One region of the Lactococcus cremoris subsp. cremoris KW2 genome, then DNA from elsewhere that is predicted to be linked to it. Evidence: predicted binding sites of a transcription regulator. Region 1 holds the regulator's gene; each other region holds the start of a gene.
What was found. Region 1 encodes Rex, which represses fermentation and respiration genes when NADH is low (regulators of the CRP and FNR family bind a similar motif). Its sites were predicted from a motif close to TTGTGAANTANTTCACAA; they were not measured.
Positions count from the first base shown of each region.

Region 2: trhO (oxygen-dependent tRNA uridine(34) hydroxylase TrhO) is a predicted target of Rex. The motif match lies at 2,592-2,609, and genes of this name have one in related genera.
Region 3: KW2_RS04110 (GntP family permease) is a predicted target of Rex. The motif match lies at 2,107-2,124, and genes of this name have one in related genera.

Region 1 is NC_022369.1:1,027,040-1,032,935, reverse strand. It holds gene KW2_RS04995 (ABC-F family ATP-binding cassette domain-containing protein) at 57-1,964, opposite strand; gene KW2_RS04990 (Spx/MgsR family RNA polymerase-binding regulatory protein) at 2,137-2,529, opposite strand; gene KW2_RS04985 (redox-sensing transcriptional repressor Rex) at 2,752-3,402, shown strand; gene radC (RadC family protein) at 3,588-4,271, opposite strand; gene glmS (glutamine--fructose-6-phosphate transaminase (isomerizing)) at 4,390-5,896, opposite strand, start outside.
Region 2 is NC_022369.1:1,224,386-1,230,281, forward strand. It holds gene hisF (imidazole glycerol phosphate synthase subunit HisF) at 1-99, shown strand, start outside; gene hisIE (bifunctional phosphoribosyl-AMP cyclohydrolase/phosphoribosyl-ATP diphosphatase HisIE) at 96-734, shown strand; gene KW2_RS05865 (histidinol-phosphatase HisJ family protein) at 735-1,520, shown strand; gene trhO (oxygen-dependent tRNA uridine(34) hydroxylase TrhO) at 1,553-2,512, opposite strand; gene KW2_RS05875 (2-isopropylmalate synthase) at 2,934-4,475, shown strand; gene leuB (3-isopropylmalate dehydrogenase) at 4,487-5,524, shown strand; gene leuC (3-isopropylmalate dehydratase large subunit) at 5,704-5,896, shown strand, end outside.
Region 3 is NC_022369.1:847,940-853,835, forward strand. It holds gene xseA (exodeoxyribonuclease VII large subunit) at 1-503, shown strand, start outside; gene KW2_RS04100 (exodeoxyribonuclease VII small subunit) at 506-745, shown strand; gene KW2_RS04105 (CdaR family transcriptional regulator) at 946-2,082, shown strand; gene KW2_RS04110 (GntP family permease) at 2,265-3,557, shown strand; gene KW2_RS04115 (glycerate kinase family protein) at 3,582-4,721, shown strand; gene KW2_RS04120 (hypothetical protein) at 4,718-5,020, shown strand; gene KW2_RS04125 (polyprenyl synthetase family protein) at 5,141-5,896, shown strand, end outside.

The DNA of each region.
Region 1 (5,896 bases):
TTAGCCTAGAAAAAAAGAATAGAAACACTATTCTTTTCCTCAATACTCTATTATGCTTACAAACTTTCTAATTCTTCCATTGCTTCTAAAAGAGTCATCTCTGTCTCGTCTTTTTCATCATTAAGCAGGTCAATTTCGGCTTGTAATTCACCTAATTTCACAAAATCAGAAGTATTTTCTTGCATTTGAAGCATAAGTGTTTCAATTTTTATTTCTAACTCTGCTAGTTTTTCCTCACAAGAAGTAATTTCTCGCTCCACTTTTCGACGATTTTTTTGGGCTTCTTTCTGAGCCGTAAAATCTTGTTGAGCAAGACTTTCTACAAGTCCCCCATTGTCTGATTCATCACTTTGGGCTAACTGTTCTTCTTTTTTCTCAACATAATAGTCGTAATCGCCCAAAAATTCTGTACTTCCCTCTGGAGCGATTTCTAAAACTTTTGTCGCTACACGATTAATAAAGTAACGGTCATGGGAAACAAACAAGATTGTTCCAGGAAAATCAATTAAAGCATTTTCTAAAACTTCACGTGAGTCAATATCCAAATGGTTCGTAGGTTCATCTAAGACTAAGAAATTATCATGATTCATTGCTAATTTTGCAAGTAAAAGACGTGCTTTTTCCCCACCAGAGAGCATTCCCACTGTTTTCTTGACATCATCACCGCTAAAAAGAAAGGCACCTAACATGTTGCGAATTTCCACTTCATTAAGCAAGCGATGTTCATTCCACAATTCGTCCAAAACGGTATTTGAAGTCGTCAAGCGCCCTTGTTCTTGATCATAATATCCCAAGGTAACATTGGCACCCAATTTTGCTTGGCCAGCCAAAAAAGGGATTTGACCGACAATGGATTTGATTAAGGTCGTTTTACCCACACCGTTTGGCCCAACAATAGCCAAAGATTCCCCTTTGCGTTCATCAATATTGATTGGTCCAGATAGACGATTGTCTGAATAGCCTACCGTAGCCTCTGACACGGTCAGGACAACATTTCCTGAGGTTTTTTCCGGGGTGAAAGTAACATGAGCCGATTTGTCATCGCTCGTTGGCGCATCCAGTCGATCCATTTTTTCTAATTTTTTACGACGCGATTGTGCCATTTTGGTCGTTGAAGCACGCACTAGATTTTTGGCAACATAGTCTTCTAATTTTGCAATTTCTTTTTGTTGCTTTTCAAAGTTTTTAAGTTCTAATAGAAGTTTTTGCTCCCGTTGTTCGACATAACGTGAGTAATTACCAGAAAAACGAGTCAACTCGCCTCTTGATAACTCTAAAACTTCATTGACTACCTTATCCAAAAAGTAACGGTCATGGCTGACAATTAGTAAACTACCATCATAATTTTTAAGATAATTTTCAAGCCAAGCTAAAGTTTCAATATCCAAGTGGTTAGTTGGTTCGTCCAAAATCAACAGCTGTGGTTTTTCTAAAAGCATTTTCGCTAGGGCTAAACGCGTTTTTTGTCCACCTGATAAACTTGAAATTTCACGTTCCCACATTGACTCATCAAAACGAAAACCATTTAAAACTGACTTAATTTCAGACTCATAAGTAAAGCCGTTTTTCATGCGAAATTCTTCTGACAATGAATCATAGCGCTTCATTAAAAGCGTCAATTCATCAGCGCCAAGTTCTCCCATTTGCAGTTCCATTTGACGCAATTGCTTTTCCATTTGACGAAGCTGGTCAAAAACAGACAACATTTCGGCAAAAATTGTCCTTTGCGAATTTAAGCCAGTATCCTGAGCCAAATAATTCATGCTTAAGTCTTTTGTTTTTGAAATGGTTCCACGACTTGCTTCTTCAACCCCAGCAATAATTTTAAGCAAAGTTGATTTACCAGCACCGTTTCGTCCAACTAAAGCTATTCTTGAATGGTCTTGTAGGCTGAAACTAATGTTTTCAAATAAGACATCGCCACCAAAAGTTCGTGCGATTCCATTTCCTTGCAATAAAATCATTATTATTAATCCTCTTCGTTAAATCTTAAACCTTTTTATCCCTGATTTTTTTCTTATATTTCATAGAAAAAGCAGTCCTTCTATTATAGCATTTAAACGATATATTTTGTAGTTTTCTCAAATAGTGTCATAAAAAAACCTATCAAATTTGATAAGTTTTTTAAAAATATTATTAAATTAAGATTAATCTTTCTCTTAATTCTACTCTACGAACTTCAGGTGGTATAAATGCTCTAATCCCGTCCTCATTGAAACCAATCAATAATCTTTGCTCATCAAAAATTAATGGACGTTTTAGAAGACGAGGATTTTCTTGAATCAATCTATAAGCCTCCTCTAAGCCCAATTCATCAAAATTATGGTTTAAACCAGAGTAAGTTTTTCCTCGGGTAGCAATGACATCTTCCAAACCATTTTCTGTGAGGGACAAAATCTTGATTAAATCATCTTTCTCCATGATGTCTTTAGTTAAATTAATTTCTTCAAATTCAATATGCCGTTTTCTCAACCATTTTTTAGCTTTTCTACAAGACGAGCATGAACCACTAAGATAAATTTTAATCATATTTTCTCCCTATCTATTTTTCATAATTCTATTCTACCATGAAAGCGCCACAATTAAAAGAGTAAAATTAATTTTTTTTAAGAATTTTTATTTTTTACTCATTTTAGTCCTCTTCTTCATTCCTTTTGTTTGATAATTTCACAAATTTTTGATAAAATTATCACAAAGAAACTAATCATGATTAGTTTTAATAAATATGAATTACATTTTTGAGGTATAACAATGACTGACCATAAACCAAGCAAAAGCTTACCAAAAGCAACTGCAAAAAGGTTGCCACAATACTATCGACTTTTCAAAAGTCTAGTCGAAGAGAATGTGACACGCACAAATTCACAACTTATTTCTGAAAAAATTGGGGTAGATGCTGCCACAATTCGTCGTGATTTTTCTCTCTTTGGGGAATTAGGACGACGAGGCTACGGATATGAAACAAAAGTTCTTCGTGATTTCTTTGGAGAACTTCTTGGACAAGATCAAGAAACTCATATCGCATTGATTGGGGTCGGAAACCTTGGACGTGCGCTTCTTCATTATCAATTTCAAGACAGAAATAAAATGAGAATTACTCAGGCCTACGATATTTCTGGAAATCCACTAGTTGGGACTCAAACAGATGATGGCATTCCAATTTATAATATTTCTGATTTAGAAAAGAATGTTAAGAAATCAGACATAAAAACAGCCATTCTATCTGTTCGTAAGGAAAACGCTCAGGAAGTGGTTGATACTCTTGTCAAAGCAGGAATCAAAGGCTTTCTTAACTTTGCACCTATTCGCTTGAAAGTCCCTTCAGATGTTGTTGTCCAATCTATTGATTTAACTAAAGAATTGCAAACCTTGTTATTCTTCATGGGAGCTCAAGAAGAATAAAAGACAAGCAAAATTTTATCAAAACTATTAATGATACCTAGGCCTTCGTGTGCTTAGGTATTTTATTTTCAAGCCATCATCATTTTAATTTTTTCACAAATTTTAGTTTATTATTTAGTACTAATTCCAGCATATCTTCAATCGAGTTAATCATTAATTATATTTTGGAAGTTAAGACTAATCAACTAAAATAAGTTGCTATCTCTCTCTCGAAAACTATAATAATTCCCCGCTCCCACAATAATATGATCAATAAAATTAATTCCTATATTATCACAAGCATTTTTTAATTTTTTTGTAAAAATTTTATCTGCTTGACTGGGTTGTAAATTGCCCGAAGGGTGATTATGTGCGACTAATAAACCAACCGAGAGATTTTTTATTGCATGGTAAAGGATCTCTCGAGGACTAGCAGTTGCATGATTAACTGCTCCGATAAAAATAGTTTTCTTCTCAATAATCTGATTTTGTCCATCTAAATAGGTCGCAGTAAGATGTTCTTGCTCAAAATTTTGCATTTCAAAAGCAAGACTCATGCCATATTCTTTTGAACTTAAAACTTGGCCATAACGTTTTCTGGTTGTCGTTTGTATTCTTTTTCCAAGTTCAATCATTGCTCGTAATTCAATAGCTTTTGTTTGCCCAATACCCGAAATCTCCTTGAGTTCACTAATAGATGCTTTGCGAAAATTATCCAATGTCCCAAAATGTTGCAAAAGTTCTAAAGCTAAATTTAATGATGAGTATTTTTTCCGACCCGTCCGCAATAATATTGCAAGTAACTCAACATCAGACAAATACTCTTCACCTAAAAGTTCTAAACGCTCTCTTGGTTGCATTGGATAAGATTTCTCTTTTAATTCGTACATACTTACTTATACGAAAAAACAAATCGTTTGTCACTGACAAATTAAAAAAATATAAAAAAGTTCTGACAGAATCAGAACTTTTTTATATTTTATTACTGACCTTTCTGTCAGTAAATTTTTATTCTACTGTTACTGCTTTAGCCAAATTACGGGGTTTATCAACGTCAAGACCACGTTGCATTGAGGCATAGTAAGCAATCAATTGTGTTGGGATAACCATTGAAATTGCTGACAAATAAGGGTGAACTTGATTGATTACAATTGTATCATCTTCACGTGCCACTCCTTCTTCAACGATTGTAATTGCTGAGGCACCACGCGCCACAGTTTCCATCACATTACCACGAGTATGGGCTGCTACTTCTTCATTATTAGAAATCAAAGCAAGAACTGGAGTCCCTTTTTCAATCAATGAAATCGTTCCATGTTTTAATTCTCCAGCTGCAAATCCTTCACATTGGATATAAGAAATTTCTTTTAATTTAAGCGAAGCTTCCATTGCAACATAATAGTCTTGTTTACGACCAATATAAAAGGCGCTGCGCGTTGTTGGTAATAGTTCTGATACAATAGCCGCAATCTCATCTTTTTCAGATAAAGTAGACTCAATAGATTGAGCCACTAAAGAGAGTTCTTTAACCAAATCAAAGTCTTTAGCTTTTGCTTGACCCTCTGCTTCCCCAACTGCCTTGGCAAGAAAAGCCAAAGTTGCAATCTGACCAGTATAAGCTTTTGTTGAAGCTACCGCAATTTCAGGACCAGCTCCAATTAACATTGTGTAAGTCGCTTCGCGAGACAAGGTAGAGCCCGGAACATTTGTAACAGTTAAGCTAGGAAGTCCTAATTCATTTACTTTTACTAAAACTTGGCGACTATCTGCTGTTTCCCCAGATTGTGAAAGGAAGATAAAGAATGGTTTTTTGCTCAATAATGGCATATCATAGCCCCACTCTGATGCAAGACCAAGTTCAACAGGAGTATCCGTAAGTGCTTCAAGCATCATTTTCGCACCAAAACCAGCATGATAAGAGGTACCAGCAGCAATAATATAGATACGGTCTGCTTCTTGAATACCTTTGATAATGTCTTGATCAACTTTCATCGTGCCATCTCCATTGGTATAAGTCGCAATCAGTTTACGCATGACAGCTGGTTGTTCATCAATCTCTTTAAGCATATAGAATGGATAAGTTCCTTTTCCAATATCTGACAAATCAAGTTCAGCAGTATAAGAATCGCGTGAAATTATTTGACCTTCATAGTCCATCACTTCAACCTTATCTTTTGTCAAAACAACTAGCTCTTTATCATGAATTTCCATAAATTCTGATGTTTCACGAATCATTGCCATTGCGTCTGAACAAACCATATTATAACCATCGCCAAGTCCAATGAGGAGTGGAGATTTATTTTTTGCTACATAGATTAAATCTGCATCTTCTCTGTCCATGAGCGCGAAAGCATATGATCCTTGAATTAATTTCAAAGCTTTTTTGAACGCTTCAAGAGTTGTCAAATTTTCTTCTTCTACAAACTTAGCAATTAAGTGAACAGCAATTTCAGTATCAGTTTGTCCTTTAAAGCTGTCATTCATCAAAAATTCATTTTTAAGTTCTACAAAGTTT
Region 2 (5,896 bases), 200 kb from region 1:
TCTTTATTTCATTATGGAGAAGCAACAGTGGATGAAGTTAAAGAAGAACTCATAAAAAATCGTATTCCAGCAAGAATAATTAAGAAGGAGATTATATGAAACCAGATTTTCAAAAGCAGGCGCTCATTCCTGTCATTGTGCAAGATTATCAAACGAAGCAAGTTTTGATGATGGCTTATACAAACGAGGAGGCCTATCAGAAAATGCTTGAAAGTGGCGAAACTTGGTTTTGGTCACGTTCAAGACAAAAACTTTGGCATAAAGGGGAAGAATCGGGTCATTTTCAAAAAGTAAAAGGAATGCGCTTAGATTGTGACCAGGATACTTTACTTGTTTTTGTTGAGCAGACAGGTAATGCTTGTCATACTGGTGCCTATTCTTGTTTTTATGACGAAGTCATTCCTTTTGATGACTCGGATATTTTTGCTGATTTAGAAAAACAAATCGCTGACAGAAAAGCACATCCAGTAGAGAAATCATATACAAATTATTTGCTTGACCAAGGCGTTGACAAGGTTTTAAAGAAAGTTGGTGAAGAGGCCAGTGAGGTAATTATCGCTAGTAAAAATTCGGATAAGACTGAACTCTTGGGTGAAATTGATGATTTGCTTTATCATTTGTTTGTTCTGATGAATCAAACTGATCTTTCTCTTGAAGAAGTGCGGAAAAAAGCGCGTGAGCGTCATCAGATTGAAGGAAATAAAAAGGAATTTCACACAAGGACGGCAGATTAAATGAAAAAATTAGATTATCATTTGCATTCTTATTTTTCGGCTGACAGTGAGGAAAATCCCAGAAATCATGTCTTAGAAGCGATTGAGCATGGTTTGGAGGAAATCTGTTTTACAGAACATCGTGATTTTTATTTTCCTGAGATTGATTTTTCGTTGAATGTAGCCAAGTATTTTCGAGAAATCGATAGATTACAAGTAGAGTTTAAAGATAAAATTACAATAAAAATTGGTTTGGAAATGGGAATAGATTTACGATTTAAATCAGAAATTAGTGAATTTATCAATTCGGCTCCATTTGATTTTGTGATTGCTTCTGTCCATGAAATTGATGATATAGAAGTCTATGATGGAACGGATTTTTATCTAAATAAATCTAAAGAAGAAGCTCAAAAAGAATATCTTTTAGCTTGTTTAGGTATTGTTCAAAATTTTGAGTTATATAATTCTTTTGGACACTTGGATTATGTTGCTAGATATGGCGCATACGCTGATAAATCAATAAATTTTGTGGATTTTGAAGTGATATTGCTAGAAATTTTAAGAAACTTGGCTTCAAAAGGTAAAGCCTTAGAAGTGAATACGAGATTGTTTAGTGAATCAAAAACTCAGCAATTTTATAGTGATTTATTGATTAATTTTAAAAAATTAGGTGGAGAATTTGTTACTTTAGGAACGGATAGTCATGTCGCAAAGCGTGATTGGGCGGCAATTGATAATGCAAGAGAAATAATTAAAAAAGCTGGTTTTAAAGAATTAGCGACTTTCAGCAAGATGAAAGTAAAATAAAAAAAGTCTATTTGCAAATAGACTTTTTTATTTTATGATGCCAAATCTTTCTCAAGTAGAGCAAGGCGTTCTTGAACTTCTTGATTTGAAAGCTGATGAGCTTTGATATAGCGGTTATCTGGATGAACTCGACATTCATGTGAACAAGCACCAAGATATTTAGCTTCATTTTCTTTGGAAGCTAACATTTGTCTGTTGCATTCTGGATTTCCACAATTAATATAACGTTCGCAAGGACTTCCATCAAACCAATCACGTCCGACGATGACGTGTTCTTTTTGATTAATCGGAACTGCAATTCGGCTATCAAAGACATACATTTGTCCATCCCAAAGGTCCCCTTGGACTTCTGGGTCTTTACCGTAAGTAGCTATTCCGCCATGAAGTTGACCAACATCTTTAAATCCTTCACGAACAAGCCAACCTGAGAACTTTTCACAGCGAATTCCACCTGTACAATAAGTTAAAACTCGTTTTTCCATGAATTGTTCTTTGTTATCCCGAATCCATTGAGGAAGTTCGCGGAAACTTCTAATTTCAGGGCGAATTGCTCCTCGGAAATGACCAAGGTCAAACTCATAATCATTTCGTGCGTCAATGACAACTGTATTTTCATCAAGCATAGCTTCACGAAACTCTTTGGGATCAAGGTAAGCACCTGTGAGTTCCAAGGGATTAACATCGTCTTCTAAACTCAAGTTAACCAATTCTGGGCGATAACGAACATGCATTTTCTTAAAGGCATTTTGTTTGGCTTCATCAATTTTAAAAATTGTTGACGTGAAGCGAGAATCATTTTTCATGAGTGACATGTAAGCATTCGTTTGTTCAACAGTTCCTGAAACAGTTCCGTTAATTCCTTCGTCAGCAACTAAGATACGTCCTTTTAAGCCTAGGGCCTTACAGTCTGATAGGTGTTTTTGAGCGAAAGATTCTCCATCTTCGATTGGGACATATTGATAATATAATAAAACTCGATAATCTTGAGTCATTTTTTCTCCTTATTCTATTGGTACATCATAATCCATTATAATTTAATCATTTTAGCCCTATCAAAAGCAACAAAATTGCTTGTCTATTTATTAACAAGCAACTGATCCATGGACTTTATAAAAGATATTTAAAAGAAATTGTAATCTTTTTGTTGTTAAATTCTTGTTAATACAAAAAAATGCATTAAATATTATTATTTTATTGACAATTTAAAATATTAAGAGTATTATAATGTAAATTAACAAAAAAGAGGAACTTGAAATGACATACACACAATTTTCATTGTTGTTGATCAAGGTGGACCTACATTAGCTTTTTGGCTAAAATATGTAGGTCCTATTTGACAACAGTCATTTCGAGGACCAAGAGACGTCCTCAGGGCGTCTTTTTTGTTTCTTAATAAAAAATAGAGGTAATATTATGCGAAAAATTGAATTCTTTGACACTAGCCTAAGAGATGGCGAACAAACACCTGGCGTGAGTTTTTCCATAGCCGAGAAGGTAACTATTGCAAAACAACTTGAGAAATGGGGGATATCTGTGATTGAAGCTGGCTTTCCTGCAGCGAGTCCGGATAGTTTTGAAGCTGCAAAACAAATTTCTAAAGCTTTAAAGGAGACGGCGGTAACAGCATTAGCTCGTTGCGTTATAACTGACATTGATAAAGCAGTAGAGGCAGTAAGAGAAGCTCAACATCCGCAAATTCATGTTTTTATTGCCACTTCACCCATTCACATGAAATATAAGCTCAAAATAAGTCCTGATGAAGTTCTAAAAACGATTGATAAATGCGTAAGATATGCTCATGAGCAGGTTGAAGTTGTTGAATTTTCGCCGGAAGATGCGACACGTACTGAACCAGAATTTCTCTTGAAAGCCGTTCAAACAGCAGTAGATGCTGGAGCAACTTACATCAATATTCCTGATACTGTTGGTTATACAACTCCGGAAGAATATGGAAAAATATTTAAAATGTTGATTGATAATATTAAAGCTGACCGTGAAATTATTTTTAGTCCGCATTGTCATGATGATTTAGGGATGGCTGTAGCAAATTCATTAGCAGCAATTAAAGCTGGAGCGGGTAGAGTAGAAGGTACGGTCAATGGAATTGGCGAACGGGCTGGAAATGCTGCGCTTGAAGAAATTGCAGTTGCTTTGCATATTCGTAAGGATTATTATCAGGCGAAAAGTCCCTTAGTCCTTGCGGAAACAATGGCAACAGCAGAATTAATTTCGCAATTTTCAGGAATTGCTATTCCTAAAAACAAGGCGGTTGTTGGGGCAAATGCATTCGCTCATGAATCTGGAATTCATCAGGATGGTGTTCTTAAAAATGCCGAAACTTATGAAATCATTAGTCCAGAACTTGTTGGAATAAAACACAATTCACTACCACTCGGGAAACTGTCAGGTCGGCATGCATTTACTGAAAAACTGACCGAACTTAATATTTCATATGACGCAAAGGAACTTCCAAACCTGTTTGAACGTTTTAAACGTCTGGCTGACAAGAAAAAGGAAATTACTGACGCTGATATTCATGCTTTATTCACGGGCGAAACGGTGAAAAATCTGGCTGGTTTCATTCTTAATAATGTTCAGATTGATGGGCATAAAGCACTAGTCGAACTCAAAAACCAAGATGCTGAAATTTATGTCAGTCAGGGAGAGGGTTCTGGTTCAGTTGATGCAATTTTCCAAGCCATTGATAAAGTCTTTAATCATCAACTAAAATTAATTTCTTATTCTGTTGATGCTGTGACTGATGGGATTGATGCACAAGCAACAACCGTTGTTTCTGTCGAAAATCTCGCTACCGGTACAATTTTTAATGCTAAAGGGGTCGATTATGATGTCTTAAAAGGTAGTGCGATTGCTTATATGAATGCGAATGTACTGGTACAGAAAGAAAACTCACAAGGAAAGGTTGAACAAATTTCAGCTCATGATGGAATTTAAGGTGAAGGAAAATGACTAAAAAAATTGTGACACTTGCAGGTGATGGGATTGGACCTGAAATTATGTCAGCTGGTTTAAGAGTTTTAAAAGCTGTCAGTAAAAAAATTGCTTTTGAATATGAATTAGAAGCCAAAGATTTTGGAGGAATTGCAATTGATAAGCATGGTCATCCTTTACCAGAAGAAACTTTGCAAGCAGTTAAAAATGCTGACGCCATCTTGCTCGCTGCCATTGGTCACCCTAAATATAACGACGCAAAAGTAAGACCAGAGCAAGGACTACTTGCTTTGCGGAAAGAATTGGGGCTCTATGCAAATGTGCGTCCTTTGAAAATTTACCCAGCTTTGAAAAACCTTTCGCCAATCCGAAATGTTGAAAATGTTGATTTTGTCGTGATTCGCGAACTGACAGGTGGGATTTATTTCGGTCAGCATGAGTTATCAGATGAAAAAGCCCGTGACATCAACGATTACACTGCTGACGAGATCAGAAGAATTCTACACTTTGCTTTCAAAATAGCTCAAAATCGTCCAAGAAAGTTACTGACTTCTGTTGATAAGCAAAATGTTCTTGCGACCTCTAAACTTTGGCGAAAAATTGCTGACGAAATTGCTGTTGAATATCCAGACGTTACTTTGGAGCATCAATTGGTTGATTCATGTGCCATGCTATTGATTACAGAACCACAAAAATTTGATGTGATTGTGACCGAAAATTTATTTGGCGATATTTTGTCTGATGAGGCCTCTAGTCTTGCGGGAACACTGGGCGTTATGCCCTCTAGTTCTCATGGATTTAACGGACTGTCACTATATGAGCCAATACACGGCTCTGCGCCTGACATTGCAGGAAAAGGCATTGCCAATCCTGTCAGCATGATTTTGTCAGTCGCCATGATGTTGCGAGAATCATTTGGTCAAGAGGAGGGTGCTACTCTGATTGAAAAAGCAGTAACCCAGACTTTTGCTGACGGAACTTTGACACAGGATTTAGGAGGCAATGCAACGACTGCTGAGATGACAGAAGCTATTTTGAAAAATTGTCAGTAAAATGCGATTGAGTAAAGAGCATTTTATCAGTCGTCAGCGATTGAGTAAAGAGCATTTTAATTGTAGATAAAAGAACTTTCAGCATAGATGAGAGTTCTGTCAGTGAATTTTACTGGCGAAAAGTTAAAAAAATACTGACAGCTCTGTCAGTAAAATTTTATAAAGAAAAGAGATATAAAATGTCAGGTCAAACTATATTCGATAAACTTTGGAACCAGCATGTGATTGCTGGACAGGAGGGTGAACCTCAACTTTTGTATATTGATCTTCATGTGATACATGAAGTAACGAGTCCACAGGCATTTCAAGGTCTGCGTGATGCAGGGCGTAGCGTTCGACGCAGGGATTTAACTTATGGAACACTTGACCATA
Region 3 (5,896 bases), 180 kb from region 1:
CACCAACCGCCGCCGCTGAATTAGCCACACCAAATACAAAAATTGACTTAATCAATTGGGCAAATGAGCAAGAAAGTCGTCTTTTCAATCGTTTAACTCATTTGATTAAAATTCGTAGAGAGCGACTTGAAAAATTAAGTCAGTCAGTGGTGTTTAGACAACCTGAACGCCTTTACGATGGACATGTACAAAAACTTGACCGATTGTGCGAACGATTGACAGTACTGACAGAAAATAAAGTTGCAAATATGAAGCACCGTTATGAGCTGTCAGCAAATAGATTGATTCCAACCTATAGTAAAATTGTTGAAAGTAAAAAAAATAAGACCGAGCAACTCTATCAGTCTTTGCTTTTATTAGATATTTCAAAAATAAAAGCGCGTGGTTTTTCCCTAATTACTGACGAAAATGGAAAAATCATTAAATCCGTAAACGATGTAAAAAAAGGTCAGGCACTTGATGTGGAATTAACTGACGGACAAGTAAAAGTGGAGGTAAAATAAAAATGGCAACAAAAAAAGAAGAAGTAAAATTTGAAGATAATTTAGCAGAATTAGAAAATATCGTACGTAAGTTAGAATCTGGTGATGTTGCGTTGGAAGATGCAATTGCTGAATTTCAAAAAGGAATGAAAATTTCTGAGACATTGAAAAAAACACTTAATGAAGCCGAACAAACTTTAGTCAAAATCGTCGGTAAAGATGATAATGAAAGTGAATTTTCAGCTGAACAAAAAGAATATTAATAAGTGTTCATGTTATTGGTGACCCATTGCACAAAAAGTACCTGAAGAATCAGGTGCTTTTTAATATTAAAAACAAAATGTTATACGAACTATTTTCGAGAAGATTTTATTAGTTAATAAAGTTACGTATACTACTGAGATTTGAGCTACATTTGTTGTATACTTGGTAATAAGAAAAGACTTTCAAGAGGGGTTTTAGGATGGAATTAAATGCAAAGATTGCAAAACAAATTGTCAAAGACTTAAAAGAAATTATCCACTACAATATTAATTTTATTGACAACACGGGGAAAATTATTGCAAGTACTGATGAGAAGAGAATTGGAACTCTGCATATGGCGGCCATAAAAGTTGTTCAAAATAGAGTAGATGTGATTGTCCATCATGATGATGAATATTCTGGAGCAATTAAAGGGGTTAATCTACCAGTAGTGGTTGGTGATGAAATTGTTGCTGTGATTGGTATTACGGGAGAACCTAGAAAAGTTATCTCATTAGGGAATACAATTAAAAAAATGACAGAAATTCTTATTAGAGAAAATCTTAACCAACTATTAAAAGCCAATCAACAAAAAAACTATAATTCCTTAATAAATATCCTTATTTCAAAAAATAGGGATGAAGAAATGGCAGAATACTTATTTAAGATGTTGAATTTTAAAAGGAACATATCAAGAAATGTAATTGTTGGAAATTTTCGTGATGAACTTCCTTTTGAGGAAGCCGAACAAGTTTTATCCATATTACATAAGTATCTTAAAGTTTATAAAAATGCAGTTTACAATGTTTCTCATCTTGAAGTGGTTATTATTATGGAGACCCAACAAAAAAAAGATTTCGCTTCACTTCTTGAAAAAATTTCTAAAGAAATTAGTCAAAAGACGAATAATAAGATAGTTTTTGCTGTGAGTTGTTCAATCGCAATAGATAATGAGCTATGGAAAAGCAAAAAAGAATGTGATACTATTTTTTCCAGTTTAAGAAATGACAAACAATCCTTTTTAGTATTTTATGATGATTTAGATTTGGAGTTGATTTTATCTGCTGTTGATAGACAGACAAGAAAAGACTATCTAAATAAAATTTTTCAATCACTTAGCGATGAAGAAATCAATGAATTCCAAGAAATTTTCGAGGCCTACGCAAATCATAATGGTTCAATCATTCATGGAGCAGCAGAATTATTTATTCATAAAAATACTTTTCAAAATAAATTAAATAAAATTTATGAGAAAACAGGTTATAATCCACGAGATTTGAAACAATTCTCACAGCTAGATTTTGCTTTTAAGTTATTAAAATACAGGCGGGATAGAGACAAGAAAAGAAAAAATTAAAGTGTTACAGGTAACATTTTTAACCTGATAAATAATTCACAAAAATAGTTCGTAAGCCCTTTCATGAATGAGGCGAAAGGAATATAATATAAAACGAATTATAAAACTTGTTTAGTGCGTTATTATAATTCGATGTCGACATTAACATAAAGTAGAAAGTTTGTATTTTGAGGTAAATTAAAATGAATATCGCTACAATAGTTCCTTGGTGGGCTGCAATTATTGGTTTGTTAGTTGCCATAGGTCTTATTCTAATCAAATTTAATCCAACCTATAGTTTGTTTATTGGTGCAATTGCCGGTTGCCTTTTAGGCGGAGAATCATTGGTTGATACAGTAACAATTCTTACAGCAGGAACCTCAAGTATCATGGGAACAGCTATTCGAGTTCTAGCGGCGGGTTTTCTGGCTGGAGTAATGATGGAGTCAGGAGCTGCTGAATCTATTGCTAATGCAATTGTTGTTAAATTGGGTGATCGTTTAGCAATTTTTTCACTCGCTCTATCAGCAATGATTTTAACCGCTGTTGGAGTTTTTATTCCAGTGGCTGTGCTTATTGTTGCACCGATAGCTTTGGCCGTTGGGAAAAGGTCAAATATTGGGAAATTAGCACTTTTAGTTGCTCTATCGGGAGGTGGAAAAGCGGGTAATGCGATTTCACCAAACCCAAACACTATTGCAGCAGCTGGTGGTTTTCATGTTAACTTGGCCGATGTGATGATTGCAAGTTTTATTCCAGCAGTATTTGGTTTAGCAATGGCAGTCTTGCTAGCAACACTTTTAAAAAATAAAGGGAATCGAGTTGCTGAGCATGATTTAGATGGACTTGCCGAAGAAAAAAATTTAATGCCTCTAAGAAAGGCATTGATTGCTCCTGTTTTAGCGATTATATTATTAATGGTTAATCCAATAGGAACCATGCTTGGTTTGAAATTTTTAACTAATTTAAAAATTGATTCACTTTATATTTTGCCTTTTGCTTCAATTATTGGGACAATTGCCATGGGAAGAGCTAATAAAATTATTGAATATTCGACTGCTGGTTTGAAAAAAATTCAAGATACAGTACTGATTTTGATTGGTGCAGGTGCGCTTGCTGGTCTGATATCAGCATCAAACTTGGCTAAAGAGGTTGTTTTACTTATTCAACACTCAGGAATTTCTGGAACATTCTTAGCTCCACTTGCAGCAATGCTAATGAGTCTTGCTGTTGGTTCTACTTCTACAGCAGTTATATTAACGACAGGTTCTTTTGGGAAAGCCATTTTAGGAACTGGAACCTCTGCGCTTGGTGCAGCAGTAATGGTCAATGCAGGCGGAACAGTTCTTGACGCCGTACCACAAGGAAATTATTTCCATATCACACGGGATGCGATGCATTTGTCTATTAAAGATAGAATGAAAGTCTATCCTTTTGAAAGTTTGGTTGGTTTTACGACGACAGTAGTGGCAACAATTATGTATGGAATAATTTAAAGAGTTAGAAAGGATTGAAGAAAAATGGTGAAAAAATTTGTACTGGCACCAGATTCTTTTAAGGAGAGTATGTCAGCAAAAGAAGTGTGTCAAGCAATGGAACGCGGAATAAAAAAAGTATTCCCAGATGCTGATATTATATCAATTCCGATGGCAGATGGTGGAGAAGGAACAACAGACTCATTAGTTGATGCGACCGCTGGACTTCGAGTTTATAAGACGGTCTCAGGACCATTAGATGGAACTCGTGTCGATGCCTATTTTGGAATACTAGGTAATTCAAATACGGCTGTAATTGAAATGGCTAAGGCTAGTGGGTTAGAATTAGTAGAAAAAAATGATAGAAATCCCTTAATCACATCTACTTATGGAACGGGTGAGTTGATTAAAGCAGCTATTGATGCTGGAGTCAAAAAAATTATTATTGGTATTGGAGGTAGTGCAACGAATGATGGGGGTTCAGGAATGGCAAGAGCCTTAGGCGCAAAATTTCTTGATGAGTATAATCGTTCTATTCCACTTGGCGGAGGATTTCTTGACCAACTTGCTAAAGTTGATATGACAGATTTTGATGTACGTGTTAAAGACATTGAAATTATCATTGCAAGTGATGTGACCAACCCTTTAGTGGGGGAAACGGGAGCATCCGTTGTATTTGGCCCTCAAAAAGGGGCCACCGCAGAAATGATAAGTAAGTTGGATCATAATCTGGAACATTACGCAGATGTTATTTTCAATACCCTTGGTAAAGACATCAAAGATTTACCTGGTGCAGGAGCAGCTGGTGGTTTGGGTGCAGGTTTGATTGCTTTTACCAATGCAAAAATGCAGCTTGGAATTGATATTGTAGCTGAAACAACAGGTCTTGATGAAAAAATAAAAGAAGCTGATAATGTTTTTACAGGTGAGGGGGGAATGGATTTTCAAACTAAATTCGGAAAGGCGCCGTTTGGCGTTTCTCGAATTGCAAAGAAATATCACAAACCATGTTTTGCTTTGGCAGGGTATATTGGTAAAGATGTAGAAGTTCTTTATGATGAAGGAATGACCGCTATATTTGGGATACAAGCAAAAGCCCAAGTCTTATCTGAAGCCATCCTTGAGGGTCCTAAAAACGTTGAGAGAACAAGTGAGAATATTGCCAGGATGCTCCTTTTAATATGATCTCAAAACTACTAGCAATTGTTATAAATGTCAAAGAGGGAAATGACCCTGTGGTTGCAGTAGACAGATACCTTTCTGAACATTTTCCTTTAATAGAAGGACAGGAAATCAAAATTATGAAAGAACGTATTTTGATTAAAAGTCTCCTCTATCAGTTATTGTCATTAGAGTATTTGGCTGAAAAGGATGAGGAGCTTGGGAGGTATTGTTTGTATCATTACATCAATTGTCTGACAGAATTTGAACAAAATTTTAGAGATAATCTCTTAATTAGTCTAGAAATCATTCAAAAATTATAAAATATAGAGTATTTACCACTAGTTCTACGTAACCTTCTTCCTTACAGGGTTTTAGATATAAAATAAATTTTACTTAAATAATCACGGTTTTTAACCGTGATTTTTGGTATAATTAGGGTAATGGATACGAAGATATTAAAGCTAGAACATTTTTTAACTGAATTTTATGAAAGCGCTGAATTTCCAAAAGGATTAGCTGAGCCAGCAAAATATTCCTTAATGGCGGGCGGTAAACGAATTCGTCCTCTCCTTTTTTTGAATCTTTTGGAAGCTTTTGATTTGGAAGTTACAACGGCCCATTATCAAGTAGCCGCAGCGCTTGAAATGATTCATACGGGCTCGTTAATTCATGATGACTTGCCTGCGATGGACAATGATGATTATCGTCGTGGAAAGTTGACGAATCATAAAAAATTTGATGAAGCGACAGCAATTCTGGCTGGGGATACTTTATTTTTCGACCCTTTTTATGTTCTTTCAAGTAGCGAATTGTCGGCGCAAACAATTGTATCATTGACCCGCGAATTGGCTTATGCCTCGGGCTCGTATGGAATGGTTGCTGGTCAAATTTTGGATATGGCTGGTGAAGGTAAAGATTTAACTTTGACTCAGATTGAGCAAATTCATCGATTAAAAACGGGTCGACTTTTAACTTTTCCTTTTGTGGCTGCTGGAATCGTGGCCCAAAAAACAAACCAAGAAATCGAAAAACTTCGTGTAGTCGGACAAATTTTAGGATTAGCTTTTCAAATTCGTGATGATATTTTAGATGTGACGGCCACTTTTGCTGAACTGGGTAAGACACCTGGAAAGGATGTTTTAGAAGAAAAGTCGACTTATGTTGCGCATTTAGGGCTTGAAGGAGCTAAAAAATCA